Regions from separate parts of the Advenella sp. EE-W14 genome, predicted to be linked through region 1. Evidence: predicted binding sites of a transcription regulator. Region 1 holds the regulator's gene; the other holds the start of a gene.
The links. The regulator HrcA, encoded in region 1, represses chaperone genes, less so after heat shock. The targets are predictions, from matches to a motif close to TTAGCACTCNNNNNNNNNGAGTGCTAA.

Region 1 (5,030 bases):
CTGCACTTTAGGCATACGGGTCATACCACCCACCAGAATCACGTCATCAATGTCGCTAACCTTGACACCGGCATCCTTGATGGCAACACGGCATGGTTCAATCGTGCGGTTGATCAGCTCTTCAACCAGTGCTTCAAGTTTGGCACGGGTGATTTTCAGGTTCAGGTGTTTCGGACCGGAAGCATCTGCCGTAATGTAAGGCAGGTTGATTTCGGTTTGTGCGGTTGAAGACAGTTCGATCTTGGCTTTCTCGGCAGCTTCTTTCAGGCGCTGCAACGCAAGCACGTCTTTGGACAGATCGACGCCCTGCTCTTTTTTGAACTCTTCAATAATGTAATCGATGATGCGTTGGTCAAAGTCTTCACCACCCAGGAATGTATCACCGTTGGTGGACAGTACTTCAAACTGCTTTTCGCCGTCCATGTCAGCGATTTCAATGATGGAAACGTCGAAAGTACCACCGCCCAGGTCATAAACCGCGATTTTACGATCGCCTTTTTCAGCCTTGTCCATACCGAAAGCCAGTGCGGCAGCGGTAGGTTCGTTAATAATGCGCTTGACATCAAGACCGGCGATGCGACCCGCATCTTTGGTGGCCTGACGCTGGCTGTCATTGAAATAGGCAGGCACGGTAATAACCGCCTCGGTGACTTCTTCACCCAGGTAGTCTTCGGCCGTTTTTTTCATTTTACGCAATACTTCTGCGGAAATTTGGGGAGGCGCCATTTTTTTACCTTGCGCTTCCACCCATGCATCACCGTTATCGGCCTTGATAATGCTGTAAGGCATCAGGTCGATATCTTTTTGCACTGCGCTTTCGTCAAATTTGCGACCAATTAAACGTTTGACCGCAAACAACGTGTTTTTAGGGTTGGTGACTGCCTGACGTTTTGCTGGTGCGCCAACCAGTGTTTCACCATCGTCCATGTAGGCGATGATGGAAGGTGTGGTACGTGCACCTTCAGCGTTTTCAATAACCCTGACTTTATCACCGTCAAGGACGGCCACACAGCTGTTGGTTGTACCCAAGTCAATACCAATAATTTTGCCCATTATGCTTACCTTAATAATAGCTAATCTGAAATTTTGTAAAAATCCTGTTTTAATAATTTAAAACAGGATTGTTGGATACCTTCAATATGGGGATACAAAAACCGTTTTCAAGATCCGTAACGTATTTTTTTTATCGCCTTTTTACTGCCAACCGGTTTATTGCTTACCGGCTGAAACCATGACCAGCGCCGGACGCAATACGCGCTCGGAAATCGTATAGCCTTTTTGCAAGGACTGCAAAATACAATTGGCTTCGACCTCTTCGGATGGTACGGAGGAAATGGCCTGATGCAGGTTGGGATTAAATTTATCTCCAACGGCAGGTGCCACTTCTTTGAGATGATTGCGCTCGAAAGCCTGGGTTAGCTGACGCAAGGTGCTTTCCACTCCTTCCCTGAGCGCTTCCATTGTCTGGTTTTCAAGCGCCAGGGCGGCTTCCAGACTGTCTTTTACCGGAACCAGGCTTTCCGCAAAACTTTCGGTACTGAATTTACGTGCCTTGGCCACTTCTTCCTGAGAGCGGCGGCGGATATTTTCCACTTCGGCACGGGCACGCAAAAGTTCATCATGATATTGGCTAACCTTGGCTTCAAGTTCCGAATATTTCTCGGCCAGATTTTCTTCCATCAGTACGGTTTCTTCCAAGGTATCCTCTTGGCTTGCATCAGCTTGCTGCTCAACTTCTGGATTTTGCGGCTGTTCCGGATTTTGTGAGTTTTGAGGATTATTCTCTTGTGACATTCGGTTCTCCAAACATGGGTTTATATTCAATGCACCCTAGATTGAGGCAAATTCCGGTATTTCAAGAGGGGGTTTTCATAAAAAACGCCCGCACCCAAAACGTCCAAACCCAGCCAATGAGCGCCAGGCAGGGTCTATGGTTAGCGTATTGGACCTGACAGCGTTGGGCACCAGCCTTGCAGGTGACGCTTGACAATCCCGTCCAAACCATTCATCCACTCGTCGTCACTATTCAGGCAAGGAATATATCTGAACTGTTCGCCACCGGCTTGCTTGAAGGCGCTGGCACATTCAAGCTGGATTTCCTCCAGGGTTTCAAGGCAATCGGCCACAAAACCCGGACACATGACATCAACCCGCTTGACCCCTTGGGCGGGATAAGACTCAAGGGTGTCCTGTGTTGCCGGACCAAGCCATTTTTGCGCCCCGAAGCGGCTTTGAAAACTGAAGTCCAGTTCAACACCCTCATCGGCAAGCGCCTGTTTTAACAGATGAACCGTTCCCTCACAATCTTTGTAATAAGGATCTCCCTGATCGACACTGCTCTGTGGCAGACCATGAAAACTGAGCAATAGACGCTGCGGCTTGCCGTTCTCCTGCCAAAAAGCCCTGATCTTGGCAAGGAGCGCCATGATATAGCCGGGCTCATTGTAAAAACGCTTAATGAAGCGAAACTCGGGCTGATCACGAAAACCGGCCACGATACGGGCGATTTGATCCAGAATGGTAGCGGTGGTACTGGCTGCATATTGTGGATACATGGGCACCACCAGGATACGCTCACATTGTTGCTGACGCAGGCTTTCCATGGCCGTTTCCAGTGAAGGCCGGCCATAACGCATGGCCAGCTCCACGGGTATGTCCAGATCCTGGCGTGCAAAACCTTCGGCAAGCCGTCGGGCCTGGGCCTGACTGTAAACCAGCAAGGGCGAGCCGCCTTCCATCCAGACCTGCTGGTACTTATGCACCAGTTTTCTGGCGCGAAACGGAAGAATCGCCCCTCTTAAAATGGGTTGCCACAGCAAAGACGGCAGTTCGACCACCCGCTTGTCAGAAAGGAATTCAGCCAGATAGCGACGAATATCCGCAGCTGCGTAAGAAGAAGGAGTACCCAGATTAACCAGCAATACACCCGCTTTCATATCCTGATGGGGTTGGTTGACGATATTGTTCTGATCACGCTTTTTTTCAGGTTCAGGTATATTCTGCATAAAGTTATGGTTCTTAGTACTGGCTTAAGGCGTTGGATAGTAACCGGGCGGTTATATCGACAATGGGGATTACTCGATCATAGGACATTCTGCTGGGGCCGATCACCCCCAATGTGCCAATGATTTTACCATCGACCCCATAGGGAGCAGTTATGACCGAGACATTTTCCATAGGCACCAACCGGGAGTCACCGCCAATATAAATCTGGACGCCTTGTGAGCGGCTTGAAATATCGAGCAATTGGATCAATTCGCTTTTTTGCTCGAATAAATCAAACATTTTGCGCAAATAATTCATGTCAGCCGTCATGTCCGTCACATCCAGCAAACGACGTTCGCCCGAAATAAGTACGGTATCTTGTTCTGAAGTATCGGTGCCGGCATCTACCGCGGCCTGCATCAGCTGTGAAATATCCTCTTTCAGTTTCGCCAGTTCACGGGCCAGTTCAGTACGAACCACGTCAAAAGACTTGCCGGAAAAATGCTGGTTGAAAAAGTTGCCGGCCTCTAGCAGTTCTTGTTCGGCATAATCGCGGGTCGCGGAAATAATCCGGTTTTGCACATCACCATCGGGCGTAACAATAATTAGCAAGATGCGTTTTTCGGACAGGCGGATAAATTCGATATGACGAAAAACCTGGGAACGCTGCGGTGTTAAAACCACACCGGCAAACTGGGTCAAATTGGACACCAGCTCGGCCGCGGCATTCATGGCCTTGCCCGGAGAAGCGTGCAACAGGGCATCCTTGATTTCACTATTGATGTTTTCTGGCGACAAGGTCTGATAATGGCGAACAGCCAGCAGACGGTCTACAAACATACGGTAGCCCTTGGGCGTTGGCACCCGTCCTGCCGACGTATACGGACTTTGGATCAGACCCAGCTCTTCAAGGTCTGCCATGACATTGCGAATTGTGGCCGGAGAAAGCTCAAAGCGCTTTGACAGCGTGCGCGACCCGACCGGTTGCCCATCCTCGATATATTGTTCAATTAAAGCTTTCAGTAAAGCACTAGCGCGTTCATCCATATTGCGATATCTTATAAATTCACACTTACATGTATGATATTTTTTACCAGCGACACATTCGTAGTATTCAGGAACATGCTGAAATTACGGTCAAGATGTCGTAATATCCACATTTCACCTTATTGTATATTGTTTTTGACATGCATTTTTCAACCGTCGCACTAATTGGCCGATATCAGGATTCCGGTATGGATGCTCCCTTGCGGGCATTGTCAGAAGTCCTGACAAAGGCCGGGCGTTCCGTTCTGATAGAAAAAGAGACCGCCACCAATACAGGAGTCGCTGAACTGCCTGTTGCGACCATTGAAGAAATTGGCAGGCAGGCTGACCTGGTGATTGTGATGGGTGGAGACGGAACCATGCTGGGCGCCGCCCGCCAACTGGCCCCCTACGGTATTCCGCTCATTGGCATCAACCATGGCCGCCTGGGTTTCATTACAGACATACCGCTTCAAAACGCCCTGCAAGCCATCCAGTCCGTCCTGGACGGGCATTTCTCCCTGGAATCCCGCACGCTCCTTGAAGCCTCGGTGGTTCGGGATGGGCAAACCTTAACCACGGCACTGGCCCTGAATGATGTCGTCCTGAACCGCTCGGGCCGTAGCGGCATGATTGAAATCAGCGTGGAACTTGACGGCGAATTCATGTACAAGCAACGTGCTGACGGCCTGATTATTGCCACCCCAACCGGCTCGACCGCCTATTCCTTAAGCGCCAATGGCCCCATTTTGCACCCTGGTGTCAGTGCTTTCCTGCTGGTGCCGGTTGCCCCACAAACATTGTCCAATCGCCCCATTGTGATTCCAACCAGTGGCACCCTGAAACTTACGCTCACTGAAATCGGGCGTGCCGAAACGGGTGCCAGCGTGCACTTTGACATGCAAACCTGGTCAAACCTTCAATTGGGCGACCAGATTATCGTAAAAAAAGCCCAACACCAGATTCAGTTTTTGCACCCCAAAGGCCTTAGCTTTTTCTCAACCCTGCGCAAAAAACTG
Region 2 (5,030 bases), on a different contig from region 1:
GGCGTAATGTTCGGCGGTTGTGCCAATATCTCCGCGCTTTGAGTCAAGCACTAGTGGGAGGTGTGGATAGGTTTTTTTAATGTAGTCACAAAGGGCTGCCAGCTGATCTTCAGCGCTTTCTGAGGCGAAATAGGCAATTTGTGGCTTGAAGCCGCATACATAGGGGGCGGTGGCATCAATAATGCCCTTGCAGAAATCAAAAATGGCCTGTTTGCTTTGTTGGATGCAGGGAGGGAAGCGGTTTGGGTCGGGGTCAAGTCCTACCATCAATAAGGAGTTGCTGTTTTTCCAGGCGGCTTCCAGTTTTTCGGTAAAAGTCATACTAAATCAAATAAATGGGTCGATTGCAATGGCAATCCAGACGATGGTGGTAAATATAAGGGTGAGCATGACGGCAGCGCTACCAAGATCTTTTGCGCGTCCCAGCAATGGATGATGCTCCAGGCTAATTTGATCGGCCAGTGCCTCAAGGGCGGAGTTGAGCAATTCAACCACCAGGACACATACCAGTGTTGCCAGCAGGAACAGAATTTCAAGCAAGTTGCGGCCCAAATAGAACGCCAGAGGCATCATGATGGCACACAAGAGCAATTCCTGGCGAAAAGCGGCTTCATGTTTGAAGGCGGCTTTTAATCCCTGTGTGGAATATTGCGCTGCTTTAACAATACGTTGTAGGCCACTTTTGCTTTTAAACGGCGATTCATTCGGTAGGGTCATGGTTTTAAAAGTAAAAAGGCACTCGCAACCGGCAAATTGTACGGCTGATGTTCAATGCATCACAGGCGTTATTGTAGTGCAACTTGCTTGCCTGACTCGCCAATAAGCGATGTGGATGAAAAAAATCGTCACTGGAATGCAGCAGGATTATTGTTAGAGAGGGGCTTGATGAGCCATTTTGGATGGTGGGCAAGAGGATATTGTTTTACAAATGTTTATCGCAAAGAAAAACCCGGGCCAGAGACCCGGGTTCATGTGGCTAAACGGAGCAAGGGAAGACTCCGTTTTATGGGACAGACAGATTAGAATCCGCCCATGCCACCCATACCGCCCATGCCGCCCATGTCAGGCATTGCAGCAGCAGGCTTGTCTTCTACGATTTCGCAAATGGCGGCTTCTGTGGTCAACAGCAGGCTGGCGACAGAGGCTGCGTTTTGCAGTGCTGTACGGGTTACTTTGGTTGGATCCAGAACACCTTGCTCAACCAGGTCACCGTATTCACCGGTAGCTGCGTTATAACCGTAGTTACCTGTGCCGTTGGCAACGTTGTTGACGACGACGCTAGGCTCTTCACCAGCGTTGGCAACGATGGTGCGCAAAGGTGCTTCAATGGCGCGCAGAATCAGTTTGATACCTGCGTCCTGGTCAGCGTTGGCACCGGTCAGGTCTTTGATTGCGTTTTTGGCACGGATCAGGGCAACACCACCGCCAGGAACAATACCTTCTTCAACCGCAGCGCGAGTTGCATGCAGGGCATCTTCAACACGTGCTTTTTTCTCTTTCATTTCAACTTCGGTAGCAGCACCCACGCGGATAACGGCAACACCGCCTGCCAGTTTGGCAACGCGCTCTTGCAGTTTTTCACGATCGTAGTCAGAAGTGGCTTCTTCGATTTGGGTGCGGATTTGTTTAACGCGGGCTTCGATGTTTGCGCTAACGCCAGCACCGTCGATGATGGTGGTGTTTTCTTTGCCTACTTCGATGCGTTTTGCCTGACCCAGATCTTCGATCGTGGCTTTTTCCAGAGACATGCCGGTTTCTTCAGAAATCACGGTACCACCGGTCAGGATGGCGATATCTTCCAGCATGGCTTTACGACGGTCACCAAAACCTGGTGCTTTAACAGCAGTGGTTTTCAGGATACCGCGGATGTTATTGACAACCAGTGTTGCCAGTGCTTCGCCTTCAACATCTTCAGCGATGATCAGCAGAGGACGGCTTGATTTGGCAACTTGTTCCAGTACGGGCAGCAGATCACGGATGTTGCTGATTTTTTTGTCGAAAATCAGAATAAATGGATCTTCCAGGGCAGCAACCTGTTTTTCCTGGTTGTTGATGAAGTAAGGAGACAGGTAACCACGGTCGAATTGCATACCCTCAACAACGTCGAGTTCGTTTTCGAGTGATTTGCCGTCTTCAACAGTGATCACGCCTTCTTTACCCACTTTGTCCATGGCGTTGGCAATGATGTCACCGATAGAAGCATCGCTGTTGGCAGAGATAGAGCCAACCTGGGCGATTTCTTTGCTGGTGGTGCAAGGTTTGGACAGTTTTTTCAGTTCTTCAATGGCAGCGCCAACGGCTTTGTCGATACCGCGCTTCAGGTCCATTGGGTTGATGCCAGCGGCAACGTATTTCAGGCCTTCTTCTACAACAGCCTGTGCCAATACGGTAGCGGTAGTGGTACCGTCACCGGCATTGTCGGAAGTTTTTGAAGCAACTTCTTTAACCAGTTGTGCACCGATGTTTTCAAATTTGTCTTTCAGTTCGATTTCTTTGGCAACGGAAACACCATCTTTGGTAACGGTAGGAGCGCCGAAAGAGCGATCGAGAACAACGTTACGGCCTTTAGGGCCCAATGTTGTTTTAACAGCGTTTGCCAGTGTGTTTACGCCACGCACGATACGAACGCGTGCGTCGTCACCGAATAATACTTGCTTTGCAGCCATTTTGAATTCCTTGATTATGTTTAAGTGCCATCAGTGTGCCTGATAGCAAAAATATGCATTTAAAATAAGTGGTTATTGCTTAAGCAACAACGGCGAGGATTTCGTCTTCGCGGATAACCAGCAGTTCTTCACCGTCTACTTTTACAGACTGGCCAGCATATTTACCGAACAATACTTTGTCACCAACTTTCAGGTCTACAGGCAATACTTTGCCGTCTTCTGTTTTTTTGCCTGGTCCAACAGCAATAACTTCACCTTGATCAGGTTTTTCAGCAGCGCTGTCAGGGATAACAATACCTGATGCTGTTTTCAGCTCGTTGTCTAAGCGCTTGATAATGACGCGATCTTGTAAAGGACGCAATGCCATGGAGAAACTCCTGTCTCTAATTAAGTTGTGTTAAAAAATCAGTAAGGAACCGGTTGTTAGCACTCGGCTTCCTTGAGTGCTAATTATAAGGACGAAACTGAAATTTTCAAGAGGGGGATTTTGAATTGTTACATTTTTGTCGAGGATGCTGTTGGCTTGTGTCGTTTTAGGGGAAAGTATACGAGTTTACAATGGTCACTTTATTTGTCACCTCTATTAATTCAATAATAATTGAATTATAATATTATCGAATAGTGGTGAGTATGTGGCTGAATGCTCCTATCTATAGGTTCGTGCTGAAGAAAGGAGTAAGTAGCAAGCAGTTTTGCACCTTCCTATTGCTTATGAATTTTTTCTTGACAGTGGCTAGCTGCACCAACAGCTGCCTATCGCCTGTTGCCCGAGTGGTTCATGAGAAGCTGGGCATCAGGCATGACAAAATCACCACTATCCATGATGCCAACATCAACTTGGTCGTGGACGCACAGTACAAAGATTTGAGGAGCCGTGATGAATGAACTCGAAGTGGTCAAGGCGCTTGCAGCGCTGGCCCAAGAAACCCGCCTGAAGTTATTTCGCCTGCTGGTGGTAGCAGGCAAAACAGGCTTGACGCCTAGCAGCATGTCGGAGACTTTGGAAGTGTCCACCACGGCCTTGTCTTTTCATCTTAAGGAACTTCACTTTGCTGGCCTGGTGACCAGTGAGCGCCATGGACGCTACGTCATTTACCGGGCAGAACTGGTCAAAATGAATGCTTTGCTGGCTTTTTTGACCGCAGAGTGCTGCCAGGGTGAGGGATGTGCAGACCTTAATGTGTCTGCTTGTGTGAATGGTTGAATGGCCTTTTGGGATGGGCCCGTGTCATCACATCCTTACAACGTATTTTTCTAGTGAGCCGCAGATAAAGGTAGATTATGGGAATTTTTGAACGTTTTTTAACAGTGTGGGTCGCCTTGGGCATTGGCGCTGGTGTAGTGCTGGGGCTGTGGTTGCCTGGGTTTTTTCAGACTGTGGCCGCCTTGGAATATGCACAAGTCAACCTTGTGGTGGCGGTATTTATCTGGGTGATGATTTACCCAATGATGATTCAGATTGACTGGCACGCCGTCAAAGACGTAGGCAAGCGCCCACAGGGCTTGCTCCTAACGCTGGTGGTCAACTGGCTCATCAAGCCTTTCACCATGGCGGCTTTAGGTGTGCTGTTTTTCCAGTACCTGTTTGCCCCTTGGGTGGATCCGCAATCGGCCAGCGAATACATTGCCGGCATGATTTTGCTCGGGGTAGCGCCATGTACGGCTATGGTATTTGTCTGGAGCCAATTAGTCAAAGGTGATGCCAACTACACCTTGGTACAGGTGTCGGTGAACGACCTCATCATGGTGGTGGCTTATGCCCCGATTGCAGCCTTTTTGCTGGGGGTGACCAACGTGACGGTGCCCTGGGAAACGCTGGTTCTGAGCACTGTATTGTATGTGGTGCTGCCACTGGCGGCGGGTATGCTGACACGACACTTGGTGCTCCAGCGGTCGTCCCAGGCCTTGACTGCTTATGTGGCAGCGCTTAAACCGTGGTCTATTGTCGGACTGATTGCGACGGTGGTGTTGCTGTTTGGATTCCAGGCAGAAACCATCGTGGCCCAGCCAGGTGTGATTGGACTGATTGCCGTGCCCTTGGTGCTGCAGACCTATGGCATTTTCTTCATCAGCTGGTGGATGGCGAAAAGGCTGAAGCTGCCGCACAACGTAGCAGGTCCTGCCTGCCTGATTGGCACGTCCAACTTTTTCGAATTGGCGGTGGCAGTGGCTATTTCTTTGTTCGGCCTAAATTCGGGCGCGGCCTTGGCCACCGTGGTGGGGGTGCTGGTGGAAGTGCCCGTTATGCTGTCTTTGGTGGCTATGGTGAACGCCTGGCGTCCCTCATCACTTGACCGTGCCCCTCTCTGACACCCCAAAGTATCAAGATTTTTACGAGGAATATCTGTAATGACTGACATCACG

Region 2: HCX92_RS13265 (co-chaperone GroES) is a predicted target of HrcA. The motif match lies at 3,090-3,116, and genes of this name have one in related genera.

What each region holds. Positions count from the first base shown of each region.
Region 1 is NZ_JAAVNG010000013.1:15,565-20,594, forward strand. Features, by position in the region: gene dnaK (molecular chaperone DnaK) at 1-1,053, opposite strand, end outside; gene grpE (nucleotide exchange factor GrpE) at 1,210-1,794, opposite strand; gene hemH (ferrochelatase) at 1,935-3,005, opposite strand; gene hrcA (heat-inducible transcriptional repressor HrcA) at 3,019-4,032, opposite strand; gene HCX92_RS12460 (NAD kinase) at 4,173-5,030, shown strand, end outside.
Region 2 is NZ_JAAVNG010000014.1:53,000-58,029, reverse strand. Features, by position in the region: gene pyrF (orotidine-5'-phosphate decarboxylase) at 1-321, opposite strand, end outside; gene HCX92_RS13275 (diacylglycerol kinase) at 328-717, opposite strand; gene groL (chaperonin GroEL) at 1,020-2,666, opposite strand; gene HCX92_RS13265 (co-chaperone GroES) at 2,746-3,033, opposite strand; gene HCX92_RS13255 (helix-turn-helix transcriptional regulator) at 3,544-3,870, shown strand; gene arsB (ACR3 family arsenite efflux transporter) at 3,948-4,976, shown strand; gene arsC (arsenate reductase (glutaredoxin)) at 5,016-5,030, shown strand, end outside.